4 regions of the Saccharibacillus brassicae genome follow, and region 4 is predicted to be linked to each of the others. Evidence: predicted binding sites of a transcription regulator. Region 4 holds the regulator's gene; each other region holds the start of a gene.
The links. Region 4 encodes Rex, which represses fermentation and respiration genes when NADH is low (regulators of the CRP and FNR family bind a similar motif). Its sites were predicted from a motif close to TTGTGAAATATTTCACAA; they were not measured.

Region 1: a site for Rex is predicted at 5,937-5,954, ahead of adhE (bifunctional acetaldehyde-CoA/alcohol dehydrogenase). Genes of this name have one in related genera too.
Region 2: a site for Rex is predicted at 1,398-1,415, ahead of FFV09_RS17340 (FAD:protein FMN transferase). Genes of this name have one in related genera too.
Region 3: a site for Rex is predicted at 1,106-1,123, ahead of pflB (formate C-acetyltransferase). Genes of this name have one in related genera too.

What each region holds. Positions count from the first base shown of each region.
Region 1 is NZ_CP041217.1:311,569-319,347, reverse strand. It holds gene FFV09_RS01375 (Gfo/Idh/MocA family protein) at 1-783, shown strand, start outside; gene FFV09_RS01370 (sugar phosphate isomerase/epimerase family protein) at 935-1,903, shown strand; gene FFV09_RS01365 (ThuA domain-containing protein) at 1,961-2,692, shown strand; gene FFV09_RS01360 (uracil-DNA glycosylase) at 2,958-3,641, shown strand; gene FFV09_RS01355 (winged helix-turn-helix transcriptional regulator) at 3,737-4,066, shown strand; gene FFV09_RS01350 (hypothetical protein) at 4,204-4,950, shown strand; gene FFV09_RS01345 (Crp/Fnr family transcriptional regulator) at 5,006-5,722, opposite strand; gene adhE (bifunctional acetaldehyde-CoA/alcohol dehydrogenase) at 6,030-7,779, shown strand, end outside.
Region 2 is NZ_CP041217.1:4,178,559-4,186,337, forward strand. It holds gene FFV09_RS17335 (methyl-accepting chemotaxis protein) at 1-49, shown strand, start outside; gene FFV09_RS17340 (FAD:protein FMN transferase) at 256-1,308, opposite strand; gene FFV09_RS17345 (glycine betaine uptake BCCT transporter) at 1,471-3,027, opposite strand; gene FFV09_RS17350 (Gfo/Idh/MocA family protein) at 3,134-4,117, opposite strand; gene FFV09_RS17355 (cyclodeaminase/cyclohydrolase family protein) at 4,308-4,958, shown strand; gene FFV09_RS17360 (hypothetical protein) at 5,139-5,615, shown strand; gene FFV09_RS17365 (hypothetical protein) at 5,622-7,265, shown strand; gene FFV09_RS17370 (RluA family pseudouridine synthase) at 7,538-7,779, opposite strand, start outside.
Region 3 is NZ_CP041217.1:303,767-311,545, reverse strand. It holds gene adhE (bifunctional acetaldehyde-CoA/alcohol dehydrogenase) at 1-843, shown strand, start outside; gene pflB (formate C-acetyltransferase) at 1,221-3,485, shown strand; gene pflA (pyruvate formate-lyase-activating protein) at 3,620-4,357, shown strand; gene FFV09_RS01325 (stalk domain-containing protein) at 4,571-6,982, shown strand; gene FFV09_RS01320 (Fur family transcriptional regulator) at 7,215-7,679, shown strand; gene yidD (membrane protein insertion efficiency factor YidD) at 7,676-7,779, shown strand, end outside.
Region 4 is NZ_CP041217.1:154,135-161,913, forward strand. It holds gene FFV09_RS00550 (acetate/propionate family kinase) at 1-4, opposite strand, end outside; gene FFV09_RS00555 (3-hydroxyacyl-CoA dehydrogenase family protein) at 1-873, opposite strand; gene FFV09_RS00560 (AAA family ATPase) at 1,305-2,807, opposite strand; gene FFV09_RS00565 (hypothetical protein) at 2,800-3,345, opposite strand; gene FFV09_RS00570 (DUF5590 domain-containing protein) at 3,889-4,407, opposite strand; gene FFV09_RS00575 (amidohydrolase) at 4,433-5,743, opposite strand; gene FFV09_RS00580 (redox-sensing transcriptional repressor Rex) at 5,718-6,383, opposite strand; gene dinG (ATP-dependent DNA helicase DinG) at 6,408-7,779, opposite strand, start outside.

The DNA.
Region 1 (7,779 bases), 160 kb from region 4:
CCGATGGCCAAAACGACGGAAGAAGCGCGCAGCATGATCGAAGCGGCGGAGCGTACCGGCAAAAAGCTGTCCATCGCGTATCAGAACCGTTTCCGCGACGACAGCCAGCACTTGAAAGACATGTGCGAAAAAGGCGAACTCGGCGATCTGTACTTCGGCAAGGCGATTGCGCTGCGCCGCCGCGCCGTGCCGACCTGGGGCGTATTCCTGGACGAAGAAAAGCAGGGCGGAGGCCCGTTGATCGATATCGGTACGCACGCGCTTGACCTGACTCTCTGGCTGATGGACAATTACAAACCGAAAAGCGTCATGGGCTCGACGTTCCACAAGCTGGGCAGCCGCGAGAATGCGGCCAACGCGTTCGGTCCGTGGGACCCGGAGCAGTTCAAGGTCGAAGATTCGGCGTTCGGCTTTATCAAAATGGAGAACGGCGCGACGATCGTGCTCGAATCCAGCTGGGCGCTTAACGTGCGCAACTTCGGCGAAGCGCAGACGCTGCTCTGCGGAACCGAAGGCGGCGCCGACATGGCGGACGGCCTGCATATCAACGGCGAAGACCGCAGCCGCCTGATCGAGACCAAAGTCGATTTCGGCTCCGGCGGCGTCGCGTTCTACGACGGCGGTTCGGAGAATGCCGAAGACCGCGAAGCGCGTCAATGGCTCGAAGCGATTCTCGAAGACAAAGAGCCGGTCGTCAAGCCGGAGCAGGCGCTCGTCGTGACGCAGATTCTCGAAGCGATCTACGAATCCGCGAAGACCGGCAAAGCCGTCTATTTTGATTAAGGGGTAAAGCGCCAATAGGCCGTGCCACTGGTACCATTCTCCGATTGCCGGCCGCGCCGAAAGTCGAAAAATGAGGTTTTTTCGCACCTCTTTCCTATTCAGCTCAAACTTAAAATACGGATATAATAGTTATATCGAGGAGGTTCGATTAGTGAAACTTGGAGTGTTCATGGTTCTGTTCAATGGACGGGGATTCGAGGAATCTCTCGATTACGTGGCGGAAAAAGGACTCAAGGCGGTAGAGATCGGCACGGGGGGTTATCCGGGCAACGAATACTGCAACCCGGAAGAACTGCTGGCCGACCCGTCGAAGTTGGAAGCTTTCCGAAAAGCGATCGAGTCGCGCGGCCTTGTCGTCAGCGCACTGAGCTGTCACGGCAATCCGCTTCACCCGCAAAAAGCGCTCGCGAAAGCCGATCACGACGTATTCCTGCAAAGCGTCGAATTGGCGCAGCGTCTCGGCATTCCGGTCGTCAACACGTTCTCCGGTTGTCCCGGCGACAGCGAGGATGCCAAATATCCGAACTGGCCGGTCGCTCCGTGGCCGAACGATTACCAGGATCTGCTGAAATGGCAGTGGGAGACCAAAGTCATTCCCTACTGGAAAGAAGCCGGCAAATTCGCGGAAGACCACGGCGTCAAAATCGGGATCGAACTGCACGGCGGGTTCTCGGCCCATACGCCGGCCACGATGCTGCGCCTGCGCGAAGCGACCTGCGAAGCCGTCGGCGTCAACCTCGATCCGAGCCACATGTGGTGGCAGGGCATCGATCCGGTCCAAGCGATCCGTATTCTCGGACGCGCCGGAGCCATCCACCATTTCCATGCCAAAGATATCACGATCGACCAAAGCAACGTCAATATGCACGGTCTGACCGATATGCAGTCGTATACGCAGATGCAGGATCGCGGCTGGAACTTCCGCAGCGTGGGCTACGGCCACGACGTGAAGATCTGGGCGGACATGATCAGCGAACTGCGCCTGCAAAGCTACGATCACGTAGTCAGCATCGAACACGAAGACGGACTAATGTCCGTGGACGAAGGATTCAGTAAAGCCGTCCGCAATCTCCAGCAGATTCTGATCGAAGAACCGGCGGGAGAAATGTGGTGGGTCTAAATAAACCGACCGAATGCCGCAGCACACAATACAGGTATAACTAAGGGGACATCGACGATGATCAACGTAACCATCTGGAACGAATTCGTGCACGAACGCAGAGACGAAAAGGTCAAAGCCGTCTATCCGGACGGCATTCACAAACAGCTGGAACGCGCCCTGACGCCGGAAGGCTTCGCGATTCGCACCTGCACGCTGGAAGAAGACGACCACGGCCTGACGAGAGAAGTGCTCGACTCGACCGACGTCATGATCTGGTGGGGACATATGGCGCACGAACTGGTCGACGATTCGATCGCCGAAGCGGTCGCGCAGCGCGTCCGCGAAGGCATGGGCCTGATCGTCCTGCACTCCGGCCACTTCTCCAAACCGTTCAAGAAGCTGATGGGTACGGGCTGCGACCTGAAATGGCGCGAAGAAGGCGAGCAGGAAATTTTGTGGGCCGTCAATCCTTCGCACCCGATCGCCGAAGGCATCGGCGAGAACATCATTTTGGAACACGAAGAAATGTACGGCGAATTTTTCGATATTCCGAATCCGGACGAGATCGTCTTTATCAGCAACTTCTCCGGCGGCGAAGTGTTCCGCAGCGGCTGCACGTTTACGCGCGGTTCCGGCAAGATTTTCTACTTCCGTCCGGGGCACGAGACGTATCCGACCTACTACAACCAGGACGTGATTCGCGTCATCTCCAATTCGGTTCGTTGGGCTTATCCGACGCAATCGGCCAAGCCGGTCTACGGCAATACGCAGCCGCTTCGTCCGCTGCACGCCCGCGAACTGGTCTAAGCCTCGCCGGCTTCGCCCGCAATTCGAACGGATGGTTCGCGACTTGATGGTTCGTTGATCGTTCGTCCGGCAGCCGAGGCTGCCGCAAAGCCGTTGTTCGCTTCAAGCGAACAGCGGCTTTTTTGCCTTTTTTTCCCGAATCCAAGAGAGCGCTCACAAAATTTGCGAAACAGACCTTGCATGGTTGGCGCTCTATCGGTTTTGGGGTAAAATAATTGCAATACCTGTTAATCAACGGGTAGCGATAACAGAAAGGGGGATGGCGATGAAGGTGGAGTTCGGCAGTGCGCCGGTGGCGGAAGAACTGATCCGGGAATGCCTGCACCGATCCGCAAGTTACGATCTGGAAGGGTTTTTGCTCGGTCAGGGAGCCATCCCGGCCCAAATCATGTTCGTCGGGGAAGCGCCCGGCGCGACGGAGATCGTGGAAGGACGCCCGTTTACCGGGCAGGCGGGCAAAGTGCTCGAAGAGTATCTGAAGAAGATCGGCCTGACCCGTCAGGACATCTATATTTCGAGCGCGGTGCGCAGCCGCCCGTTCAAGGACAAGGTCGTGGCGGGCACGGCGCCCGGCAAAGAGCCGAGGATCAGCCGCTCGAACCGGACGCCGACGAAGAACGAAGTGTTGGCCCATGCGCCGATCCTCGACGCGGAGATCGAACTCGTGCAGCCCCGGGTGATCGTGCCGATGGGCAATATCGGGCTGCATCGGCTGATCGGCAGCCACGAGACGATCTCTTCGCTGCACGGCAAAGTGCTCGAAGGGCCGATCCAGCGGCTGGAAGAAGTGTCCGATCCGCATTCCCGCTACGTGTTCGGGGATCGGTCGTATTCGATTTTCCCGCTGTACCATCCGGCGGCCGTCATCTACAATCGTTCGCTGGAAGCGGTGATCGAGCAGGATTTGGCGGCGCTCAAGCAATTTTTGGACCTGAAAAATAATTCATAAAAGCATTTTCTTTTTCTTGGAAATGTGTTAATATGAAATAAACTAACAAATCGTAAGTTTCTCTTCAGAGGGAATCTTCTAAGAGGTGATCATCTATGATTGAGCAAAAAAGCGAAATTCCGATGCAGCTTTGCCCGCGTTTTGAGAGCGCGTTTTCGTTTCTGGGCAAACGTTGGAACGGCCTGATCATTCAGACTTTGATGAGCGGTCCGAAGCGGTTCAAGGATATTTCCAACCAGATTCCGATGATGAGCGACAAAATGTTATCGGAACGCATGAAGGACCTGGAAGGCGAAGGCATTCTGACGCGTCACGTGTATCCGGAGACTCCGGTGCGCATCGAATACGAGCTGACCGAAAAAGGTCGTGCACTGAAGCCGGTTATGGAACAAATTCAGATGTGGGCGGAATTTTGGGTCGAATGACCGAATTTTCGCGCAGAACCCCTTTGCCGGCAAAGGGGTTCTTTTGATGCCGCCGCACACGCAAACAGCATTTGAGAAAGGCCCGCCCGTTTTGTTACAATAAGGAAGAACACGCTCGATGAAGGGAACGGGAGCCTATGCGGACAAAAATCAAAATGCCCGATCAACGCGTCCTGCTATTCGTGCTTGCCGCCTTGCTCATCGCGGCCGCGGCCGCAATGGCTTTTCTGCTGCGCCAGCCGTCGGCGGACGTAGCGGCCGACGCGGCGGCAAGCGGGGGAGAGAACTTCAGGCTGGTCGTCGACGGCGGCATCTATATGCCGAACGAGAACCGGTCGCTTGTCAGTACGTACCGCACGGAAGACACGATCCGCGACGCGCTGGAGCGCAGCGGCATCGTCAGTTTCGACAACGAAGGGCGGATCGACTCGGTGGACGACACGGAGCTGCATTCCGAATTGATGTGGGTCGTCAAGCAGAACGGCCAGGAAATACCGGAGAGCGGATTCAGCACGCGCATTCAGCCCGGCGACGAGATTCTGCTCTATATCGAAGCGCCGGGGAACGACGGGGAGCCGGTCAATACGCTGCTGATCAGCGGCGGCGAGCTGAATGCCTCGCTGGGCGGTTCGTACGCCCATCCTTACCGGGAAGGGACGATGGTGCGCGACGTGCTCAAAGCGAGCGGCCTCGTCACGATGTCCGAGAACGACCGCACGATCCGCCTCGTCAAGGCAAGCCCGGATACGCAGGAAGGCTACATGACCAAACCGAGCGAGCGCTGGGTGCTCAAAGTGAACGGCAAAGAGCTGAACCGGGAACGGGGATTCGACATGCAGCTGCAGCCGGGCGATTACGTGGAACTGACATTGGAAAAGCTGTAGCCGAACCGCTTCTCAGCGAAGCGCCCGGCAGCGAACGCAAACAGGCCGGATCTCCTTAGATCCGGCATATTTCGTTTGGACACATTTCGCAGTGACACACTTCCTGCAGCATGCCGAGATCGGTAATGACGATCATGCCGTTCTCGTATTCGACCGCGCCTTTTTTGCGCAGATCGCTGAGCATCCGGTTCACGCTTTCCCGGGTCGCTCCGATCATGTTCGACAGATCGGTATGCGTAATCTTTTTGTTGATCAGGATCGTCTCGCCGTGCTTCTCGCCGTACGTGTTGCCGAGACGGATAAGCGTCGAGCAGAGGGCGCCCGGCTTGCCGTACATCATCAGGTCCCGGAACTTCGTCTGCGTCAGGCGGTGATGAATGCCCATCCATTTCATGAAGTCGATCGCGAAATCGCAGTGTTGGCAGATCAGCACTTCCAGATCTTTATGCTCGATTACGCCGACTTCGGTATCTTCGATCACTTCCGCCGTGAAGCTGTGCTTGCTGCTGAAAAAAGGATCGGCTTGACCGACCATATCGTCCGACTGGTACATGTACAAGATGAGTTCTTTGCCTTCGTCGGTCGATTTGGTCAGCTTGACCCGGCCGCGCTTGATATAGTAGAGCTTGTCGGCCAGATCGCCTTCCCAGAACAGGTGGGAGCCTTCGGGAATATGGCGGTCTTTCATGAGCACTTCCAGACGCTGCATGTTCGACTCCGAAAAACAACCGGTATTGCCCCGATGGTTGGTAGCGTGGTAGTATTGGGTCATCGTTAACCTCTCCTTTGCGCAAACGCACAGTTCGTGTTGATCGGACATTGTGACTTTTTTCACTTTATGTCCTTATCATGCGTCAAATCGAATACTTTGTCAATTCTTATTACGAAATTTTTGGATTAATTCTTGTGTTTTTTTAAAAAAGCGGAAATCGGCCATTAATGAGGGAAAAATGCTCGTTTCGAAGAGAAAAGAAACGCCGTTTATTTTGTGAAAAATTTCACTTCCCAAACCAAAACCGCTATGCTATGATCGTTCACGTAGAGAAAACAACGCAAACATCTTGAGGAGGATGAGGGAAATGGCAGTGAAAAATGAAGCCGCCCGTACTGTTGAACCAACCGCCGAGCAGGACATTCAGAAGCTGATCGACAACGCGAGAAAAGCGCAGGAAGCTTTCATGCAAATGGATCAGGCTCAAATCGATACCGTCGTGCAAGCGATGGCCCTGGCCGGCCTGGACAAGCACATGTATCTCGCAAGGATCGCGATCGAAGAAACGAAGCGCGGCGTGTACGAAGACAAGATTACGAAAAATCTCTTCGCTACCGAGTACATCTACCACAGTATCAAAAATGATAAAACGGTAGGCGTGATCGAAGACAACGAGTATGACAGCTTCCAGAAAATCGCGGAGCCGGTCGGCATCGTGATGGGGATCACGCCGGTCACGAACCCGACCTCCACAACGATGTTCAAAGCGCTGATTTCCATTAAGACACGTAACCCCATTATATTCGGATTCCACCCTTCCGCGCAATACTGCAGTTCGGAAGCGGCCCGAATCCTGCAGGAAGCGGCGGTCCAAGCCGGCGCTCCGGAAGGCTGTATCCAATGGATCGACAAGCCTTCGATGGACAAGACGAACATCCTGATGAACCACCCCGACGTGGCGCTGATTCTGGCGACCGGCGGCGGCGCGATGGTCCGCGCAGCTTACAGCTGCGGCAAGCCGGCGCTCGGCGTAGGTCCCGGCAACGTGCCGGCCTTCATCGAGAAGACGGCCGATATCGACCAGGCCGTTACCGACCTGATCTTGTCCAAATCGTTCGATAACGGCATGATCTGCGCTTCCGAGCAGGCGGTCATCATCGAAGAACCGATCTACGATCGCGTCAAAAAGAAAATGATCGCAAACGGCTGTTACTTCCTGAGCAAAGACGAAATCGCCAAACTGACGCCAAGCGCGATGAACGTGGACAAATGCGCGGTCAACCCGGCTATCGTCGGACAATCGGCCGTGAAGATCGCGGAAATGGCCGGTATCACCGTTCCGGCGACGACGAAGATCCTCGTGGCCGAAATCGAAGGCGTCGGCACCAAGTTCCCGCTGTCGGCCGAGAAATTGAGCCCGGTTCTGGCCTGCTACAGAGTCAAAACGGCGGACGAAGGCATCGCACGCGCCGCGGAAGTCGTGGAATTCGGCGGTATGGGCCACTCTTCGGCGATCCACTCCAACGACGACGCCGTCATCCAGCGCTTCGCGAACCGTCTGCAAACCGGCCGCATCATCGTCAATTCGCCTTCGACGCACGGCGCGATCGGCGACATCTACAACACGAACCTGCCTTCGCTGACGCTCGGCTGCGGCTCGTACGGCCGCAACTCGACTTCTTCCAACGTAACCGCAGTGAACCTGATCAACGTGAAAAGGGTGGCGCGTCGTACCGTGAATATGCAGTGGTTTAAAGTGCCGGACAAAATTTACTTCGAGAAAAACGCAACGCAGTACCTGGCCAAAATGCCGGACATTACCCGCGTCGCGATCGTTACCGACCCGATGATGGTCCAGCTCGGCTACGTCGAAAGAGTGCAGCATTACTTGCGCCAGCGCCAAACGCCGGTCGCGATCGAAGTGTTCTCCGAAGTGGAGCCCGATCCGTCGACGACGACCGTTGAACGCGGCCGCGCCATGATGGAACGGTTCCAGCCGGACTGCATCATCGCGTTGGGCGGCGGTTCGCCGATGGATGCCGCCAAAGGCATGTGGTTGTTCTACGAATATCCGGATACCGACTTCAACAACCTCAAACAGAAATTTATGGATATCC
Region 2 (7,779 bases), 1.6 Mb from region 4:
GATCGTGAACCTGAACCGGCTCGTGATCCAGGAGCCGGCCAAAGGGTAATCGCCCGCAGCGCAGTCGGCCGAGCGCTCCCGCGCAAGAAGCTGCTGCAAGAGACCGGCGGCAGGGGCCCGCGGAAGCCGCGAGCGACACTTGCGCTCCGAACGCCGCCCGTCGATCGTGCAAAAAACCTCGAACCTTTCGCTCCGCGGCGAAAAGTTCGAGGTTTTTTTAGAAGAGAAGAAAACGTTGGACAGGCAGCAAAGCGGTTAATCGCCCGCCATCCGGTAGAGCTCCGAACTGAGCATGATCCGGTCCCGTAGCCCTTGCGTCGCATGGATGACGTTGTCGTCCGTGACGAAAAACGCTTCGACGCCGGGCTGCCGCTCGATATACGCCATGCCGTCTTCAAGTCCCATAACGAAAGCGGCGGTGGAGAGGGCATCGGCGTCCGTCGCGCGTTCGCTGACGATGGTGATGCTTTTGAGGCCGTTTTGCGTCGGGTAACCGGTCCGCGGATCGAGGATATGGTGGTAGCGGACGCCGCCTTGCATGAAAAAGCGTTCGTACACGCCGGAAGAGTCGATTGTCTCGTCGTTGATCCGGATCGTGCCCAGCTGGCTGCCGCGGCTCTGATCGGGGTCCTGCAGACCGACGTTCCAATTCGCTCCGCCCGGCTTGGCGCCGACGGCCACGATGCTGCTTCCGCCGAGGTTGATCAGCGCGCTGTCCAATCCGTGCTCGCGCAGGTAGAGCGACACCTGGTCCGCCGCGTAGCCTTTGCCGATCGAACCGAGGTCGAGCACCATGCCGGGCCGCTCCAGCTTGATCGTCCGTTTGGCTTCATCGAACGTGATCCGGCGGTAATCGGTCAGCCGGCGCGCCGCTTCAAGCTGCGCCTTGTCCGGCACTTTGGCGTGCTCGTGCCCGATATTCCACAGATTGATCAGCGGACCGATCGACGGGTCGAGCAGGCCGTCGGTCTCTTTCGCGTAGCGAACCGCCATTTTGACGACGTCGAACGTTCCCTGCGACACGTGGACCGCCGCCCGGCCGGCCTCGGCATTGACTTGGTACAGGTCGCTGTCTTCGTTGGTGCGGCTCAGTTCCAGATCGATTTTGCCGAGCAGGTCGCGAATATCGTCCAGATGGCGTTCGGTCGCTTTCGGATCGTAAATTTTGATCGTGGCTACCGTGTCGTACACGTAGAACGTGGCCGACACCGGCTCGACCGCCGCTGCCTGCGCCGTACCCGTACGTTCGGCCGGTTCCGAACCGCAGCCGCCGAGCATCGATGCAAGGACCAGCAGAGCCCCTGTCATTCTTATCGTTTTTCCCGCATGCTTCCACATCGTTGAAGTCACCGTCCTGTCAGAATGGGTCTTCCCCGGACTGCCGAAGCAGCCGAACTTTGTGAAAGACCTCACATTCATCATACTCCAGGCAAGGACAGATGCGGCAGCGAAAATTAGTCCAATTTTTGATTATTTTTTGGCAAAAAGTTCTTTGTCTCTTTCGGCCGCGGCATCAAGCATCGCTTTGTATTCCGCGATTACGCGTCTTTCGCGTTTTCTGATCTCCCGGTCTTCTTCGGACAGCGCTTTGTAAAGAGACACACACATGCCGATCATAATAATGGCAAAAGGAAGAGCGACTACGATAGAGGCCGTCTGGAGTGCCGTTAACCCGCCGCTGATCAGCAGCACGACCGCGATCGACGATTGGACGAGTCCCCAGGTAATTTTAATTTTCGAAGAAGGGTTGAGATCTCCGTTGGAAGACAGCATGCCCAATACGAAAGTGGCGGAATCCGCCGACGTAATGAAGAACATGGCGATCAGCAGCAGCGCGATCATGGCGGCAATGGCGCCCAAAGGCAGGTTCTGGAGCATCAGGAACAAGGCCGAAGTGACGTCTTCTTCGACGGCCGCCGCAAGCCCGCTGCCTTCGAAGCGCGCGGAGTAGATGCCCGAACCGCCGAATACGGCGAACCAGAAGCAGCCGAACAGGCTGGGCACGAGCATGACGCCGAGCACGAATTCGCGAATGGTGCGTCCGCGCGATACCCGGGCGATAAAGGTACCGACGAACGGCGCCCAGGAGATCCACCACGCCCAGTAGAACAGCGTCCATGCCGCTACCCACGTGCTGTCCGAGAACGGGGTCATGCGCAGGCTCATCTGGACGATATTTTGCACGTAGCCGCCGAGCGTCACCGTGAACGTATCGAAGATAAACGCCGTAGGGCCGACGAACAGGACGAACAGCATGAGCACGATCGCGACGATCAGGTTCACGTTGCTGAGAATGCGAATGCCTTTGTCGAGACCGGTCGTCGAAGAAATCAGGTACAGCACGGTCACGACCGCGATGATCAGCACCTGGACCAGAATGGTACTGGAATAGCCGAAGATCTGTTGAATGCCGCCCGCGATTTGCAGCGTGCCGAGTCCGAGCGACGTGGCGACGCCGAACGCGGTAGCGATGACGGCCAGAATGTCGATCGCTTTGCCGATCGGGCCGTTGACCCGGTCGCCGAGCAGCGGCACGAACGTCGAGCTGATCAGCCCTTTATACCCTTTGCGGAACTGGAAGTAGGCGAGAGCCAGCGAGATGACCGAGTAGATCGCCCACGGATGCAGTCCCCAATGGAAAAAGGAATAACGCATCGCGACCTGGGCCGCCTGCGCCGTGCCGGGTTCCGTGCCTTCCGGCGGGTCGATATAATGCGAGACCGGTTCCGCTACCCCCCAGAAAACGAGCCCGATCCCCATGCCGGCACTGAACAGCATCGCGAACCAGGAGGTCGTCGAATATTCCGGTTCGTCGTCGTCCTGTCCCAGCTTGATTTTGCCGAAACGGCTGAACGCCAGATACAGGGCAAAAACAAGGAAACCGAACGCGACAAGCAGATAGAACCAGCCAAACTTTTCTGTGGAAAAGTCCAAAGCTGCCTGCGCGGCGCTTCCCAGTTGATCGGGAAAAAAGGCCCCCCATAAAACAAAAGCGAGTATGATCGCCAGAGCGACGGCGAAAACCATAAATTTAACCCCTTCCCAAGTATACATATTCATTATTGAGCATCGGCCTAGGCGGCCTCACTGAACATGAATTACCCAGTAAGGGACCAAACGAAAAAAAAGCCGATCAGAGATCGGCGGGGTAGAGCAGTCCGAACTGCCTGCGCGCTTCTTCCATCACTTCCGCGGCGGCCAGCGAACAGTCCCGGGAATTGACGGAAGATTCGGAAGCGCCGGAGCGGACGACGTCGACGAATTCCTGGATTTCGTAGCTCATGACCGGCTTGCCGGCCGGCTCGCTGATGTCCTCGATGCTGCCGTCGCGGTAGCGGATCTGCACGCTGCCCGGTTCGCTGATCTTGTCGATCAGGATGCTGCCGAGTTCGCCCTGGATTTCCGAAGGCACGAGCGAATCGGTAATTTTGGAAAACATCACGACCGCGTCCATATCCGCGTAGCGGGCGAGCAGGCTGCCTTCGCCGTCGACGCCCGACTCCAGCATGTACGCCGTCGCCTTGACTTCTTCCGGCCTGCCGAACAGCAGCACCATCGGATAGATGCAGTACAGCCCCAGGTCCATCAGCGCTCCGTTGGAGAACTCCGGCCGGAACGCGTTGAGCACCATGCCTTCCTTATACGCGTCGTAGCGGGAAGAATACTGGCCGTAGTTCGCGAAGTAACGGCGGATCGGACCGATTTTGTGCAGGTTTTGGCGCAGCAGCGCGAACGACGGAAGCAGCGTCGTCTTCACCGCTTCCATAAGCACGGCGCCGCCTTCTTCCGCGGCCGCGAACATGTCGCGCACCTCGCGGGCGTTGGAAGCCATAGGCTTTTCGCAGAGCACGTGCTTGCCGCTCTTGAGCAGCAGGATCGATTGCTCCGCATGCAGGGAGTTGGGACTTGCGATATACACGGCGTCGATCCGGTCGGAAGCGGCCATTTCATCCAGGTCCGTAAACGTAAGTTCGATCCCGTAACGGTCCGCGAATTCGCGCGCGCGTCCTTCCGTGCGCGAGTAGACCGCGGCGAGTTCCAGCCCTTCGGCCTGCCGCGCCGCGTCGATAAAGCGTTCCGTAATAAAATTCGTGCCGATCATCCCGAATCGAATCATGAATAAATCCACTCCCAGTCCACGTATTGAAGATACCGATAACATTCTCGTTCATCATAACACGAATCGTCAAGTTAGCATTCGATGTTTTTGACGCTGCGGAGGACATCTTCTTCGATTGGGGTAATAGAAAACAGGCATCAGGCAGGACCCCCGCACGGGAAAAAGAAAACGGAAGGTGTGACGACGAATGAACGAGAATACGCCCTGGGATTATACGATTCGCGAATTCGTGGAGCGCGCCGGCAGTGCCAAAGCGACGCCGGGCGGAGGCAGTACGTCGGCGCTGGCCGCGGCGCTCGGCTCGGCCATGACGTCGATGGCGGCCCATTTGTCGCATCGCGAACGCACGCCGGAGCAGCGGGCCAGCATCGACGAAGCGGAACGGGAGATGCAGGAAGTCGCTTCGGCCTGCGAGCGTCTGATGAGCGAAGACATACGCGGGTTCGCCGCTTATCTGGAAGCGAGCGAAGCGGCCGAGAGCGAAGACGACGAAGCGGTGGTCGCCGCGACGCTGCGCACGATCGAAGTTCCGCTGGACCTGATGAAAGTCTGCATCCGCGGTCTGCGCGGCGCGCGCGGCATCGCCGAAGCGACGAGGTCGCATGTGCTGTCGGATCTTGGAATCGGGATCGTTATGTTCGAAGCGGCCGCCCGTTCGGCCCATCTCACCGTGCGGATCAATCTGCCGGCGTGCCGCGACGCTATCAAGCGGGAAGCGTACGGCGACGAAGCCGACGTGCTGCTGCTTGAAGCGCAGCGGCTCAAGGAGCTGGCGCTGAACGAAGTGACGCGGGCGATCGAAAGCGGCGCGGAGCCGGGCGAGTCGAACGGTAGGTAAGCCTTACACTTGGCGTACGGCAGCGGACGATGGCGGATGGCGCGCATGGCGCAGGAATGGCATAATGAAGACACGGGACCGGAACGATCGCGGCTGCGCGGCGTCCGGTCTTTGGTATGCGGGCGGGCGCTTTTGCGGCGGCCGCCCGCAATACGGACAATGCGCGGGGGAGATGACAGGATGGAAGGCGGACAGCCGGATGAAATCATAAGCGAGAGCCAGACTCCCGCACATTGGAGACGGCGCCGGGCCGAACTGGAACGCTGGGCGGATCGCGACAAAATAAGCAGGGGCGCCAAGCGCGTCGCGCTGCTGCAAGGCGTCGAAGTGGATGCCGAGCTGCTGGAAGCGCTGCGTCTGCTGAACGAAGCCGGCGTAGGCACGGAATTTTCGTGCGCCGGCGTCAGTCCGCTCGACGAACCGGAAGATCATTCGCTGTATGCGTATGTGACGCTTGTCGACAGCGAAGCGGCGCGGTCGTTCGTCGAATACGCGTCCGCGCGGATGCGGCGGCGCCTGCTCGTGTCGTATGAGCCGGAGCGCCGACGCTACGACCTGTCTTCGTTCATGCTGGGACAGAATCGTTCGTTCTGCCTGCTGCTGGAAGCGTGCGCCCGGGAGTTTGCGCGAAGCGCGCACCGACAACGAGAGGAGTAGATTCACATGCTGAGTCTGGAAAAAAGAAGCCGGCAGGTCGTGGGCAAAGTGGCCGCTCAGGCGGCCGCCCGCGAACTTCTGCCGAGCGGATTGTGGTCTCATGACGATATTCGCGACAATTTCTATTACGCTTCGTATTTGTACGCCGCGGCGGAAGACCCGGAGATCCGGGTCCGTTTCGACCGCGACGAAGCCCGCGCGACGGCGATCGGCGTCTTCGGCCGCGTGCTCGAGCTTCAGGACCGCCGGGCAGGCAGCGGCACGTACGGCCATTGGCCGCTTGAACTGGGCGACGATCCGCAGTCGGCGGAGCCTGATCCGCTGCCGATCGAACTGATGGGCAGCCTGATGCTGTATTTCGTCGAACGCTGCGGCGATTCGCTGCCGCCGGAGCTGCAGGCGTCGTTCGAGGCGGCGCTGCAAGCCGTCTGCGACAGCCGGTTCTACGACCGGCCGCTGGACAAATACGATCATCACGAAGCGAAGCATACCGCGGCCAAGCTGCTGTTCGGCGCGTATTACGACGACGCGGAGCTGCTTGAAGACGGCCGCCGGTCGCTCAAGGCGCTGCTTGCGCATGTCGAAGCGCGCGGCCTGCACGAATACGGTTCGCAGCCGTGGTTCTGGCATTGGGTGCAGGCGTTCACCTGCGTTCGGCTGCTGCTGAGCGACGCGGACATTACCGACGACCTGAAGCGGATGCTCGACCTGCTGTGGAGCGAGCGGTCGCTGCATTATATCGGCGGAGCCTGGGCCGGGCCGCATGCCCGCCAGCGGAGCGAAGACACGCCCAAAGACGCCGGCGTGGCTTTCGATTATTTGCAGTACGGCGATTTCCGTCTGCCGCCGCAGCTCAAGCGCGCCGAGTATGCGGGCTTCCTGTTCTACGAAGCGCCGGAAGCTTCGAGAATCGCGGCGATGGACCGCCTCGTGCCGGTCGAAGTGAAGAAGAAGATTCTGAAGCCGCAGCCGGACGGCCCGGACCGCGAGCTGCACAGTTATACGTATCTCACCGACAGCTATGCGGTCGGCGGCATGTGGGAACGCTCGGAGGAGTTCGACAACGAGCAGCACCGCTGGGACGTAACGCTGCCGCTGTCTTACGAGCTGGGCAGCGCCGCGAACCAGGCCTACTTCATCCACCCGGCGCCTGGCCAAGCCGAAGGCGACCTGCGTCATTCGAGTCCGTTCGAAGCGATCCTGCCGGACCGGGGCGCCGTATTGGCACTGTATCCGGTGCCTGAAGGCCAGGACCCGTCGATCGTCGGCGTGCTGCCGAAAGGAGAATGGATTCGCGAGGAGCGGGCGCTGTTCGGCCAGGCCGGAGGCGCTTATCTGGCCGTCTACCTGCGGCACGGCTACGAGGCCGAAGAAAGCGACGACCGCGTCACGGTGCGCAGCGCGGGACCGGGCGGAGCCGTCGTCATCGAAGCGTCGGGCATCGAGGAAGCGGAGAGCCTGGACGCCGAAGACCTGGAAGGCTTCGCCGACCTGATGCGCGGCCGCGCGCCTGATTTCGGCGCGGACGGCCGCAGCGTCGCCTACCGCAGCCTGCACAGCCGGCGCCTGGAACTTGCGCTCGGCGCGGACGGAGAGCCGCAGGCGAAGATCGACGGCACGGCGGCGGCGTTCGGCGATTACGTAAAGTAAGGCGCGAAGGCGGCGGACCCGTGCAGACCGGGAGTGGAATCGAGGTGCCGAATCCGAAGGTCGAACGCCATCGCGAAAGTCGAAAGTGAATTCGGAAGCCGCACGCGAAAAAAGTCACGCCCCGGAATCGGGGCGTGACTTTTTGATGGCGGCGGTTATCGCGGCCGCCGTGGCAGGATACAACGAACGCAGCCGGGTGCTTGCGCGTCGCCGGACGCAAGCGGAGCGGCGCGCAAGGAAGCCTGCGTGGCAGGCCGCCGCTTGGCGGACCGTTACGCCTGCGTTTCTTCGTTGAACAGCGCCAGGAAAGCTTTGGGCGTGTCCGCTCCGAACGTCTCCGTTTTGCCGGTCGTCGGATGGACGAAGCTCAGCTCGTGCACGTGCAGGCCGAGGCGGCCGAGAATGCGCAGCGCGGAGCCGTATTTTTTGTCGCCGACGATCGGGTGTCCGATGTCTTCGAACTGGGCGCGGATCTGGTTCTTGCGGTTGGTCTCGGTCGTGACTTCGAGCAGCG
Region 3 (7,779 bases), 150 kb from region 4:
CGTCTGGGCAAAAAAGCGAAGTTCGTCGCGATTCCGACGACTTCGGGTACGGGTTCGGAAGTGACGTCGTTCGCGGTCATCACCGATAAAGAGAACGGCAACACGAAATATCCGCTGGCCGATTACGAACTGACGCCGGACGTGGCGATCGTCGATCCGGAATTCGTCTACTCGCTGCCTAAAGTGGCGGTAGCCGATACGGGCATGGACGTGCTGACGCACGCGATCGAAGCTTATGTATCGGTCATGGCGAGCGACTACACGGACGGCCTCGCGATCAAAGCGATCCAGCTCGTGTTTGCCAACCTGGAGAAATCCGCGCTGACCGGCGACAAGCTGGCCCGCGAGAAAATGCACAACGCTTCGACGCTTGCCGGCATGGCGTTTGCCAACGCGTTCCTGGGCATCAACCACAGTCTGGCGCACAAATGGGGCGGGGAATACCATACGGCCCACGGCCGCACCAACGCGATCCTGATGCCGCACGTTATTCGCTATAATGCCAAAAAACCGACGAAGTTCGCTTCGTTCCCGAAATACTCGCACTTTATCGCCGACGAACGGTATGCCGAAATCGCCCGTATTCTGGGGCTGCCGGCCAGAACGACGGAAGAAGGCGTGAAGAGTCTGATCAACGCGATCCGCGATCTGAACCGCAAATTGGGCGTACCCGAGACGTTCCAGGAACTCGGCTTCGACGCGAAGCAGTTCGAGAGCCGCGTCGACTACCTGGCCGACCGCGCGTTCGAAGACCAATGCACGACAGCCAACCCTAAAATGCCGCTCGTGACGGAACTTGCCGACGTGTACCGCGACGCTTTCTACGGCCGCTTCGAAGAATAAGCAGATCTAAGATCAGAACAACTGGAACGGCGCTCCCGCGAGGGGCGTCGTTTTTTGCTTTCTTGTAAGCTGTGAAAAGCAGTCATAAATTGCGGTGTTATTCAGAAAACGGCGTTAAAAGTGATAAAGATCATAAAAAAGAGTCGGTTCTGTGAGAAATGTCACAGTATCTACGGATGAGGGCGCGCATAATAAAGGCATAGAAGGTCCCCAAACGCATCGAGAGGGAAACCCACACCGGAACGACGTTCTCTTTCGATGAATGTGATATTTTTCACCTTGTCAACGCTGCTGTCGGCAATCAGGGATCGATGGCGGGACGCGGAAGGCTTGGCACCGCGATCCCGGCCAAATACACATAAAACGGAGGTAATCACATGTCGGTTATCGAAAAAGAAATCACGGGCGCGAATTCGGAAGCATGGAGAGGGTTCAAAGCGGGCAAATGGACGAACCACGTGGACACCAAAAACTTTATCGACGAAAACGTAACGCCTTACACCGGTAACGAAAAGTTCCTGGCGGGACCTACGGCGAACACGAACGATCTGTGGCAGATCGTATCCAAGCTGTCCAAGGAAGAACGGGAAAGAGGCGGCGTCTGGGACGTGGACGTCAACACGCCGGGATCGATCGTGTCGCACGGACCGGGCTACCTCGACCAGGCCAAAGAACAGATCGTCGGCGTACAGACGGACGAGCCGTTCAAACGGGCCATTCAGCCTTACGGCGGTATCCGCATGGTCATCGACGCGTGCAAAGCGTACGGGTTCGAAGTGCCGGATTCCATCGTCGAGACGTTTACGAATATTCGCAAGACGCATAACCAGGGCGTATTCGACGCCTACACGCCGGAGATCCGGGCTGCGCGCAAATCCGGCATCGTGACCGGCCTGCCGGACGCTTACGGCCGCGGCCGCATCATCGGCGATTATCGCCGCGTCGCGCTGTACGGCGTAGACTTCCTGATGAAGCAAAAACAGCGGGAGCATAACGAAACGGTCGGCGAAGGCATGGACGAGAACACGATCCGCCTGCGCGAAGAAATTTCCGAACAGTACCGCGCGCTGGGCGAATTGAAAAAAATGGCCCAACTGCACGGCATGGATATCTCCAAACCGGCCGTCAATGCCAAAGAAGCGTTCCAATGGGTCTACTTCGGCTACCTCGCGGCGGTCAAAGAACAAAACGGCGCGGCGATGTCGCTCGGACGCGTCTCTTCCTTCCTGGACGTCTACATCCAGCGCGATCTGGCCGAAGGCACACTGACCGAAGAAACGGCGCAGGAACTCGTCGACCACTTCGTCATGAAACTGCGGATCGTCAAATTCCTGCGCACGCCGGATTACAACGAACTGTTCAGCGGCGACCCAACCTGGGTGACGGAATCGATCGGCGGTATGGCGGTAGACGGCACGACCCGCGTCACGAAGAGCAGCTTCCGCTTCCTGCACACGCTGTACAATCTGGGACCCGCACCGGAGCCGAACCTGACGGTTCTGTGGTCGGAGCAGCTTCCGGAAGGCTTCAAGAAATACTGCGCCAAAGTCTCGATCGAGACGAGCTCGATCCAATACGAGAATGACGACCTGATGCGTCCGATCTACGGCGACGACTACGGTATCGCCTGCTGCGTATCCGCGATGCGGATCGGCAAGCAAATGCAGTTCTTCGGCGCACGCGCCAATCTGGCCAAAACGCTGCTGTACGCGATCAACGGCGGCAAAGACGAGAAATCCGGCGAGCAGATCGGACCGGAATATCCGGCGATCACGTCCGAGTACCTCGACTACGACGAAGTCATGAAACGGTACGTGCCGATGATGGAATGGCTGTCCAAAGTGTATCTGGACGCGCTGAACATCATCCATTACATGCACGATAAATACAGCTACGAACGGATCGAAATGGCGCTGCACGACCGCGACATCCTGCGCACGATGGCATGCGGCATCGCCGGCCTGTCCGTCACCGCCGATTCCCTGAGCGCGATCAAGCACGCCAAAGTCAAACCGGTCCGCAACGAGCAGGGCATCGCGATCGACTTCGAAATCGAAGGCGAATACCCTTGCTACGGCAACAACGACGACCGCGTCGACCAAATCGCCGTGCAGCTCGTCGAGAAATTCATGGGCATGATCCGCCAGCACAAAACGTACCGCGATTCGGTACCGACCCAATCCGTGCTGACAATCACGTCGAACGTCGTCTACGGCAAAAAAACCGGCACGACGCCGGACGGCCGCAAAGCGGGCGAACCGTTCGCTCCGGGCGCAAACCCGATGCACGGCCGCGACAAAAAAGGCGCGCTCGCTTCGCTCAGTTCCGTCGCCAAACTGCCGTACGAAGAAAGCCTCGACGGCATCTCGAACACGTTCTCGATCGTGCCCAAAGCGCTCGGCAAAGAAGAAGAGACCCGCAAATCGAACCTAGTCGCGATGCTCGACGGATATTTCGGCAGCCATGCCCATCACCTGAACGTCAACGTGTTCGACCGCGAACAGCTGATGGACGCGATGGACCATCCGGAAAATTATCCGCAGCTGACGATCCGCGTATCGGGTTACGCGGTCAACTTCATCAAGCTGACCCGCGAACAGCAGATGGACGTCATCAACCGCACGTTCCACTCGAATATGTAAACCGGCCGGAACCGGCAAGCCGGCAGAGCTGAAGCGCAAGCCGTTCGCCGGACCGGATACCTGTTCCTTCATAAGATCTTATAGACGGCGCTCGCTACAGGGGAGCGCCGTTCTCCTTGAAAGGGTGAAAACGAATGAGTCACACAGGACGCATACACTCGCTGGAAACCTTCGGGACGGTAGACGGCCCGGGCATACGCTTCGTATTATTTTTGCAGGGATGCCTCATGAAGTGCCAATACTGCCATAACCCCGATACGTGGAATTTCGACGGCGGCCGGGAAATGACCGTGGACGAAGTGCTGGCCGAAATCGAGCCTTACCTGAATTATTATCGGTCTTCGGGCGGCGGACTGACCATTTCGGGCGGAGAACCGACGCTGCAGGCCGCTTTCGTGGCCGAAATTTTCCGCGAAGTCAAACAGCGCTGGGGACTGCACACAACGCTCGACAGCAACGGATTCAACAATCCCGACAAAATTCAATATTTGATGGACGTGACCGATCTCGTGCTGCTGGACATCAAGCATATCGACAACGACAAACATAAAGTGCTGACCGGCGTAAGCAACGAACAGACGCTGCGCACGGCGAAATGGCTGTCCGATCACGGCAAAAAAACGTGGATTCGCCACGTCTTCGTGCCGGGCATCCACGACGACGAGCACAATCTGCGCGACCTCGGACGTTTTATCGGGACGCTGCAGGGCGTCGAGAAATTCGAAATTCTGCCGTACCATCAAATGGGCATTTATAAATGGAAAGAACTTGGCCGGGAATACCCGCTCGAAGGCGTGAATTCGCCGACGGACGAACAGGTGCAGCGGGCCTACGCCCTCATCGAAGAAGGCCGGCGCATGCAGACCGTATAACGTTTTTGCAGGCGGGAAGACTCGGATTTGAATCGTTTGATTTTTACCGAAAACGTATGTAAATGTTAGCATGATGTTAAAGCGGCGGCTCTTCCCGACAACGGAAGGCCGCTTTTTTTTAATGATTTGCAGAAACTTTTACAAAATGCCCGCGTCTAATAGTATGTGCTTAGCGAGAGAAGGACCAAATTCAGCTATAAAGGGAGTCGTAGAATGAATCTCAAGAAAATCACGATCATCGCTTTGCTTGTTGTCGTGCAGACGGCAGCGATGCTGCCCGCAGCATCGGCCCAATCCGCATCGCAGGGCGAAACGCCGATCGTTGTGCAGGGCCAGACCGCACAACCGGAACAATCGGCACAAGAATTTACGAAAAAATTGGCCGCGCCTACGCAAAATCCGGCAGGCCAGACCGATTCGCAAGCGGCGAATCCTATAAATTCGGTACCGGCACCGAACGCGCAGCCTGCGCAGAACGAACCGGCAGTCCCGGCAGCGGTCGAAGGCCAGACCGATCCGACGCTCACGCCGCCGACGGACCAGCCGCCGACCGACGAGAACGGCACCGTGGAAGGGCAGACCGATCCGACGCTTACGCCGTCTTCGATTCCGCCGGCCACGCCGAGCGCGACGCCGCCCCCAACCAAGCCGCTTCCGACCAAACCGACCGTGCCGACCGTACCGGAGATTCCGGCGATCGATCCGGCCATTACGCTCGGAACGGACAAGCTCATTCTGACCATCAACGGCGACAAAATGTACCAGAACGGCGAAATGTATACGGCTGCACAGCCGATGGTCGCCAAAAACGGCGTCTCGTACATCGCGGTTCGCTCGTTCGTTAATCGTGTAGGACTGAAAGTTACATACGATGCGAAAACGAAAGAAACGGTCATCACCAAAGGCGCCGACGAGCTGCGCTTCAAGCTCGACAAAGACGTGTATACGGTCAACGGCGTGCCGACCAAAATGAAAGGCACTTCGTTCCAGCAAAAAAACACGTTCATGGTGCCGCTGACGTCGATCACGCAGGCGCTCGGCATTCCGTACAAAATCGATTACAAGACCAAAACGATCACGCTGACGATTTCTTCGAAACCGACGGCTTCGTTCACGGTCGAACCGCAAAAGATCATCGCGGGCCAGACGACGGTCACGTACAACACCAAATCCGAATCGCCTAGCGGATACCAGATCGTGGACGAGCGTTGGGAAGGCCGCCAGGACGTGTTTACCGATCCGGGCGTCTACACGATCACGTACTCCGTTCAGGATTCCGCCGGACAATGGAGCGATCCGTATACCCAGACGGTGACGGTCGAAGCGCCGAACGTGCCGCCGGTCGCGCAGTTCACGACCGACAAGGATACGTACCGTATGGGCGAGCCGGTCACTTACAGCGACCAGAGCTACGATCCCGACGGCAACCTGCCGGAAGCGAACAGCCGCGTGTGGGAAAACCAAAAAGGCGCTTATTTCACTCCGGGACCGCAAAGCATCACGCTGACGGTAACGGACGCAGACGGCGCGACGAACACGATCTCCAAAACGATCACGATCACGGACGAAATTTTGTACAGCCAGGACGAGTACAACGCCCTGTTCGTTCCGGTCGGCAGCAAGTTCCTGTTTGACGGCGGCAGCGTTCCGTCGATGCGCAAAGTCGAGCGCTTCAACACGTCGGAAGACGTGACGCTGTACCGCAGCAACAGCCCGGAATCTGTATTCGGAACAGGAAAAATGTACGAAGACACGCTGTCGGGCAAAGTTCGCTTCATGATCCACCATGCGAACTATACCAAGCAGAAGGTGACGATGTACGTCGTGGCGACGAACAACAACCCGACGCCGACGACGATCACGACGCTTGACAGCGGCTTCGGCGGACCGAGTCCGTTCGCGACCGCAGCCGGCAAAGTGTCCGTGCAGCGGTATCATGAATCCGTGGCGGCCGGCAACAAGAGATCGTCGGTCACGCTTCAGCCGGGCGAAAGCAAAATCGTCCTGACCGAACTGAACGCTATTCCGATGGCGGACAAAACGGTCATCTCCCTGATCGCGGACGTGGAATCCACGCAGCCGATCACGTACAGCACGCTCATGATCGATCCGAAGCTGGATCCTTACGAAGCGGCCAAGACGCTGACGACCGCTCCGCGCGACGGCGTCCATAACCGCGGCACGTATCCGCTGGCGACCAAAATCGTCGACGTCTACGAGCCGGTTGGCGGCACGACGCCGAGCAAGCTGATCATCGGCGACAACAACGACGACCCGAACCTCACCGGCACCGACGCGCCGAACAATACGCCGGAATCGAACGCGGGCAACTTCGGCGTTCTGTACAAAATCCACCTGGACAAAGTGGCGCCGAACACGCTGATCACGTTCAACGGCCGCGGCGGCAAATATGCCGGCTGGATCACCGTGAACGGGCAGCTCGTCGAATTGTCCGCGCAAAGCCTCGGCCTCGTCGGCTCCGCGCTGAACACGTCGAGCGAGACCGGCGTCGTCTACCGCACCGGCGCTTCGACCGAGAGTCTGGATCTCGAATTCACGCCGGCTCCGGGCAGCAACCTGGCCGTCAACCTGATCTTCTCGCCGCTGCCTGCGCTCAAGCAGTAACGGCCGGAAGCTTGACGGTTCCAAGCGGCATGCGCCGAGAACGACAAGCAAAAAGCACTGAAGCAAAGCCCGGTTTCCGATTTTTCGGAACCGGGCTTTGCGCCGTGCCGGGAGAAGCGCCGACATTGACTCCGTACCGGTTTTGGGGCATTATTAATGCAGGGCATTACGAATAAAGCAGCGTATGCCGCACAGGAAAAAGCCGCTACAGGCAGGAGGCGAGGGTTCACCGATGCTTTCAATGGAACGCATTATCGAGATCATGGCGGAGCAGGGGCTTCGAATTACGGATCAGCGCAAGACGCTGGCCAAGTTGTTCGCCGAGGCGCCGGGTTATCTGTCCGCCAAAGACGTCTATGACTATATGGGACAAAAATACAAAGGACTCAGCTTCGATACGGTCTACCGCAATCTGCGGGTGATGCAGGAGCTTGGCGTTCTGGAGCAGATCGTGTTCGAAGAAGGCGTGAAGTTCAAGCTGCACTGCAGCGAAGACCACCATCACCATCATATGATCTGTTTGCAGTGCGAGAAGACGTATCCGATTACGTTCTGTCCGATGCAGCTGACGGAATCGCCCGACGACTTCCAGGTAGTCAAGCACAAGTTCGAAGTGTTCGGCTACTGCAAGGACTGCCGCGAAGAAGCTTCGCTTGAACCGGTCCGTGCCGCGGCGGGGAAGCGTGAAGCGCGATGAAGATCGCCCGCCGGACGGTTCAGGGACCGATCCGTTTCTATCGCAAATTCATCTCTCCGCTGACGCCGCCGAGCTGCCGGTTCGTGCCGACCTGTTCGGC
Region 4 (7,779 bases):
TCACAGTTTGTCACCGTCCTTGTCGTACTTGAAAAATCCTTCGCCGGTCTTCGTGCCGAGCTGTCCCGCGCGCACCATCTTTTTGAGAATGAATGCCGGACGGTACTTGATGTCCCCGTATTCGCGGAACATGCCTTCGAGCGCCGCGAGTACCGAATCCAGACCGAACCGGTCGCACATTTCGAGCGGGCCGCGGTTGAACTGGTAGCCGATACGCATCGCATCGTCGATATCCTGGGCCGAAGCCACGCCTTCTTCAAGCACATGCAGCGCTTCGTTGATGAGCGTGCAGATCAGGCGGGTGCTGACAAAGCCCGGAGACTCGTAGACCATGATGCCTTTTTTGTCGAGCGTTTCTTCCACAAAATATTTCGCTGCGTCGACGACATCGTCGGACGTCTTCAGCCCGCGGATCAGTTCCACGAGGTTGATCGAAGCGACCGGATAGATGAAGTGCATGCCGATCACGCGCTCCGGGTGCATCGTGGAGCTGCCGATTTCGGTGAGGCTCAGCGCGGACGTGTTGCTCGCAAGCGTAATATGGCTCGCGCACACTTGGTCCAACTGGGCGAATACCGCTTTTTTCGCTTCCAGGTCTTCGGAGATCGTCTCGATGACGAGATCGCACGAACCGAGTTCCGCAAAATGCGTCACTTTCGCGATTCTGGACAAAGTCAGCTTTTTCTCTGCGGGGGTAATGCCCCATTTCTCCAGCTTCTTGTCCAGACTGCTTTCGATCATGCTGTACGCATGCTCAAGCTTTTCGTTGTTTTTCTCGACCAGCAGCACGTCGAGGCCGCGGGAAGCGAGCATCTCCGCGATGCCTTGTCCCATAACCCCGCCGCCTACGACGCCTATTTTTTTAAAATTCATCTCTAGTATTCATCCTTTCTGGTCTCTCTTGCAAGATTGTCCACTCCTACAGCCGACATGAGCGTCTTGCATTCCCAACATCTAATCATATCTTAGCATACCCGAAATGTAAAAAAGAAATTGCAAACCAAAAATATTCGAGTCTGCCGGAGAAGGACATACAGTCTTATCATACCTCCTTTCGACAAAGAAGTGTTCCGTCACTTGCGGATATTTTGTGAGCGTAGCGATCCATTCCGCAAACAGGTCCGCGCCGGGGCTTCGACCTCTCCCTCCTCTCCGTCCGCTTCCAAGCGGGGAACGTTCACAAGGAACGGCAGCCGCGCAAAAAAGCTTCCGAAACCTTCGCCGGCAGGCAAAAGTTTTCGGAAGCTTCTCGTCAAGCAGGGAAACGGATCTTGGAGCTTCGGCTTGGGACTTCGGCTTGAGGCTTACGCCGGCAGCTGTACCAATTCGCGGAACTGCGCCCGGAACTGATCGCCGGACAGCACTTCTTCGCGCATAAGGATATCGAGCGAACCTTCGAACACTTGACGGTAGCGGTCGAGTTCGCCGCGGGTCGAGTCTGTCAAAGCGCGCAAGATTTTGTCGTTATGCTTCATTAATTCTTCCTGCGTCAGCATCTTGAGACTGACGATGCCAAGATCGGTCAGGCCCGAGACGATCATGTTCTCGACGAGGTCGAGCGCCTGCTCGAAATCGCCGCGGGACCCGGTGCTGCGGCCTCCGTAATACAGTTCTTCCGCCGCGGAACCGGCGAGAGCGATCATGATCTGCTCTTCGAGGAACTGCTTCGTGTACAGATACTGTTCTTTTTGCGGATTATGGCGAACGTAGCCGAGCGCTTGTCCGCGCGGGCTGAGCGCCACCTGGCTTACGCTGCCCGGACGCAGCACTTCGGCCATGATCGCATGTCCGAGTTCGTGAATCGCGACGCGGCGCTTTTCTTCGGCGCTCGTCTCGCGGTCCGTCTTCTCGCCGAGCATGACTTTGTCGATCGCGCGGGACAGATGCTGCTGCCCGATCACGGCCGCTTTTTCGCGCATCGCGTAGATCGCGGCTTCGTTCATGACGCTTTCGAGCTGGGCGCCCGAGAATCCGTACGCTTCTTCGGCGATCCGGTCGAGATCCGCTTCCGGCGATACCGGACGGCTTGTCGCATGCAGTTCGAGAATATGCTTGCGGCCTTTTTTGTCCGGCAGGTCCACCTGGATATGGCGGTCGAACCGTCCCGGGCGCAGCAGCGCGCTGTCGAGCATTTCTTTGCGGTTGGTCGCGGCGATAACGAGAATGCGCGGCTCTTCGTTGTTGTAGATGCCGTCCATCTCGGTCAGCAGCTGGTTCAGCGTCTGGTCGTACTCGCGCTGTTGGCCGCCTTCGCGCTTGCCGCCGATTACGTCGATTTCGTCGATAAAAATGATCGCGCTCTGCTTTTTCTCCTGGGCTGCGCGGGTTCGCGCGTCCTTGAACAGATCGCGGACCCGGCCCGCGCCGACGCCGACATACATTTCGACGAAGTCGCTGCCCGAAGCGGCGACGAACACGGAATCGGTATAATGGGCGGCCGCTTTGGCCATGAGCGTCTTGCCGGTTCCCGGAGGGCCCGTCAGCAGGATGCCTTTGAGCGGGCGAATACCGAGCTTCTTGATCTCTTCGTGCTTAATAAGAAAATCGAGCGCTTCGCGCAGCTCCTGCTTGGAGTTGTCCTGCCCGCCGATCTGCTCGAAGGTGAACTTTTCCGGTTTTTGCTTTTTGCGTTTGCGATCCTGGGCCGCGCCGACCGCAAGTCCGCCCTTCATTTGCAGGACGGCGAAAATGCCGACGCCGACCAGTGCCAGAACGGCGAACGGCATCATGTTGACTCCGATAAAACCGAGGAAAAGAACGAGCGCCGCCGCGAAACCGATCAGTATTTCCGTTACTCCTCTAGGCATTCGTTTGTCCCCCAATTCCAGGCGCCGCATGCAGCGGCAAAATGATGTACTTGTTGGCCTGTTCATCCGAAGCGGAGCTTAAAGCCACGTAAATATAATGTTCGTCCATATCGCTTGAGATCGTATAGCCGTTATTTTCGGTTTGAATTTCGGACAGCGTGTCGGTAATGAGCGTGTACCGTTTGTTGGCCATCGCTTCGGCGACCGAGAAGGAAGCTTCTCTCCACAGCGCTTCGATATCCGGCGTGGAATGGTCGGCGATGTCGAAAACGACCGAACGGTTTTTGAGCAGTTCGCCTTCTTCTTTGCGAAGTTGGGCGACCATGCCGCGAAGATCGACATTCGATTCCAGATCGAGTTTCAACACGGCACCGTTTTGGGTAATGTCCACTTGGGCGCTGGTAACGCCTGGGTAATTCTGCAGCATTTTTGCGATAGGACGTTCGATTGCGGCCTGGCGGTACAGAAACCAGCCGCCGAGCAGGACGATCAGCGACAAAGCCGCTGTAAGGGCGATAGGCAGGATACGGATTTTCAATGGGCATTTCTCCTCTTCATGCTGTGTTTGAAATTCGGACACGAGTATGACATCCATCATCGATACGACGCCGTTTTGAGCATTTTCGCAAAATGCTTTTTGGCGCACGCAAAACCGTCGAACCATCAACGATCGTTTCCTTCTATAATCCAAATTTACCTCGTCGTTAAAAATAAGTATATCACACCGTTTTCCCATTTTCTAATTCGCGCGGCTCTTCACGGGTGCTTGCTTGGCACGGTTTTGGCGATCCAAACGTCGATTTTCCGCCTGCTTCTTCCTAGAAGCGTGCAAAAACGCGCAGCGATCATAATCATAGTACATACCAAAAGCCTCTCCCCGTCCGGGGAGAGGCTTTTGGTTATCGAGCCGGCTTCGGCTCAGTCTGCGCGAAACAGGCGACGGATGCGGCGTACCTGACTTACCCGACTTATCCGACCTTTTCCGACGTATCCGAGGAACGCCGAAAAAACCCGACTCTCCATTTCGGAGAATCGGGTTTTTCTATACGCTACGCGCCGGAAGATTGCCGAACACTTCGGCTTACCAATCCGGCAGATCGAACGCTTCTCCGACGGCGCTGCCGTCTTTGAGACTGTAGAAGCGGTAGTAATGCGTATCTTGCTGTTCGTAGAACACCTGCCAGACGTACTGGTTGCCGTACACGCCCGGAAGCATCCGGATCAGTTTGGCGTCCGGAAGCTGAGCTTCCGCCCGGTCCCACATGTCTTCCCGGGTAATCGTTCCGGCGACCGGCATCGAGCGAAACGCGTTCTCGCCCGCTGCCGGCGTGCCTTCCGGCGTATATTTGAGCCAGACGTACTGTTCCTCGCCGGACGCCGTCGTTCCTTGAACGACCCAGAAGATCGAATTTTCGCCCCAGACCCATTTGTCGGCCCGTTCGATTTCCGTCAGCTGTCCCTGCGTGCGCGCCGAAGCGATCGCCGCGTTGCGTTCGTCCGTTCTGCCCTGCATCGAGAGCATATAGTACAAATAAGCTCCCGCCAGCAAAATCAGCACGACGAGCAGGGTCAGCAAAATGACTTTGGTGCGCTTGCTCACGTTGTGTATCCTCCCGATGTCCGGCTTAGCGGGCCAACAGCCCTTCGAAAGCCGACTGGGCCTCGAACCGGATTTTCTCTTCGTCCAGCGTCAGGCACTCGCGGTTCTTGACGATCTGGATGCCGTCTACCCATACATGCCGCACGTCCTGACCGGCCGCCGAATACACGAGATGCGACACGTAATCGGTGCGCGGCAGGAAATGGGCCTGCTCGATATCGAGCGCGACGAAGTCCGCTTTCATGCCGGCTTCGAGCGTGCCCAGATTGTCGAGGTACAGCGACTGCGCGCCATGCAGCGTCGCCATGCGCAGCGCTTCGGCTGCCGGCACGGCGGTCGGATCGCCCGACACGCCTTTGTGGATCAGCGCGGCCAGACGCATCTCTTCGAACATGTCGAGATTGTTGTTGCTGGCCGCGCCGTCTGTGCCGAGCGACACGACGACGCCCGCTTTGAGCAGCTGCGGCACTTTCGCCACGCCGCTCGCAAGCTTCAGGTTGCTGCCCGGATTGTGCGAGACGGCTACCCGGTTGGCCGCAAGCATCGCGATCTCTTCGTCCGTCAAATGGACGGCATGCGCCACCATCGACGGGCGGGAGAAGAAGCCGAGCTTCTCCAGATGCGCGACCGGACGCAGCCCGTATTCGCGTACGTTCTGCTCCACTTCCGCCGCCGTTTCCGACATATGCGTATGCAGCGGCAGATCCAGATCGTGCGCCGCCTGCACGAAACGCTCGATAAAAGCGGGCGGGCACGTATAAGGCGCGTGCGGCGACATCATGACCGTGATGCGTCCATCCGCCTGGCCATGCCAGTTTTTGGCGAACGAAATCGCGTCGTTCAGCTTGTCGTCTTGTTCCTGCTGCGAGCACAGCCCGATTACGCCGCGCGTCAGCGACGCCCGCATGCCGGATTGGACGACCGCTTCGGCCACGCGGTCCATATGGTCGTACATGTCGAGGAACGTCGTCGTGCCGCTTTTGAGCATCTCGACGATCGACAGCGAACTACCCCAGTACACGTCGTCCGACGTGAACTTGGCTTCCATCGGCCACATTTTGGTCTGCAGCCATTCCTGCAGCACCATATCGTCGCCGTATCCGCGCAGCAGCGACATGGCCGTATGGCCGTGGCTGTTGACGAGACCCGGCATAAACAGCAGCCCTTTGCCGTCGATCGACGGCAGGTCGCGCGCGTCTTCCGGTTCTTCGGTTCCGATATAGGCGATGGTGTCTCCGTCGACGATCATGCAGCCGCGAACGACCCCTTCACGCTCGCCGGTGGCGAAGACGCCGTTTCTAACGATCCATTTAGTCGGATGGTTTGTCGTTGTCATGGGTTTCGGTTTCCTTTCCGTTATCGAGGTAGTAAGCCAGGCTGAGCAGGTCGGTCGTGAAATCGGCCGCATGGATCCGTACGTCGGCCGGCACTTTAAGCACGGTCGGCGCAAAATTCAAAATGGCTTCGACGCCGGCTTCGACCAGCTGGTCGGCGACGCGCTGCGCTTCGGAATCGGGCACCGTGATGATGCCGACGCGAATGTTTTTCTCCCGTACGGTCGGCTTCAGTTCTTCGATCGGCTGCACGGTCAGCTTGTTGATCTGCGTGCCGACCTTCGGCGCGTACGAGTCGAATACGGCGACGATCTTCATGCTTTCCTTGAGGTACATATTATAGTTGGACAGCGCATGTCCCAGATTGCCGGCGCCGATCAGGGCCACGTTGATCGGACGGTCCAGCTTGAGGATATGGCGAATTTTCTCGATCAGGTACGAGACGTCGTAACCGATGCCTTTTCGGCCGAAATCGCCGAAATACGCAAGGTCTTTCCGGATTTGGGCCGGATTAAGATCCAGTTTCTGCCCGAGTTCCTGCGACGACACCGTCATCACTTCGCGTTTGTGCAGTTCGGTCAGGTGACGCAGGTAAACGGGAAGTCTGCGAACGACGGCTTCCGAAATTTTTTCCGCTTTCATTCCATGTCCCTCCCAGGGGAAAAGTTAATCCGACTTCTCTTCCGGTTCCAGCCATTCGGCGACTCTCGGCACGATTTGGTCGAGCGCCATATGCTCCATTTTGGGACCCGGAAGCGAGTATAAAAAGTATTTGCCGTAATACGATTCGATCACGCGCGTATCGTAGACGATCACGATGCCGCGGTCGCGGCGCGTACGCACCAGGCGGCCGAATCCCTGTTTGAAGCGGATAACGGCCTGCGGCACGGACAGCTTCATGAACGGGTTAAGGTTCTGGCGCTTGAGCAGTTCGCTTTTGGCTTCCAGCAGCGGATGGCTCGGAGGCTGGAACGGCAGCCGCACGATAGCGAGGCACGTCAGCGCGTCGCCGGGAATATCGACGCCTTCCCAGAAACTGCTCGTGCCGAGCAGCACCGTTTTCGCGTTCTCCTGAAACCGCCGGGTGAGGCGGCTTCGGCTGCCGCTGTCGACGCCCTGCCCGATCAGCGAAATGCCGGAAGCGCCGAGCAGTTCCTTGAGCGGATCGTACACCTGGCGCAGCATCCGGTACGACGTGAACAGCACGAGCATGCGTCCCTGCGTCGCTTCCGCCGTACGCGCCAGCGAATCGGTCAGCGCGGCGAGGAACGAAGCGTCGGCCATCTGCCCTTTGACGCTGGGGAAATCGCGCGGGACGATCAGCAGCGCCTGCTCCCGGTAATTGAACGGCGACGGCAGCACTTCCGTCAACAGCCTTTTTTGCACGGCCGCTTCCCGCAGACCCAGCTGGTCGATCATATAGTCGAACTTTTTGTCCACGGCAAGCGTGGCCGAAGTGAGAACGACGCTTTTCTTTTTATCGAAAAAGTGCTGCTGCAGCTGGGCGCTGACGTCGATCGGCACCGCGTACATTTGCAGCGACTTGCTTTTGAACTGCGAGCTGCCTTCGAGCCAGTAGACCGTGCTTCCGTCGTCGAGCCGCATGAAGAACCGCAGCGATTCGCGCGCTTCGGACAGGTCTTTGAACAGACCCGAAATATCGGTCGCCAGACCTTCGGCCGTGTAGTCGCCGCTGTCTTCCTTGACGGAAGCCGCCATGCGTTCCCCGCGGCGGATCGCTTCGCCGAGCCCGACGTAGATCTGGTCTTCCAGCGTCGAGAGCGTATCCCAGCCTTTCGGGTATTCGCCCGCCGTCAGGCGCAGCGTATGCTGGCCGGCTTCCGGCGCCGACACGTCTACCCGGTCGGGCAGCAGCGTGTACAGCAGCTCCGTCAGTTTGTCCCAGCTCTCTTTGGCGTCGATCAGCTCGGGAATGACTTCGTCGATCGCGCGGTTCCATTCGTTTTTCTTCTCGTGCCCGATCTTGCCAAGCAGTTGGCGCAGCGCGGGCAGCTGCCCGTTCTTGCCGTCCTTGTAC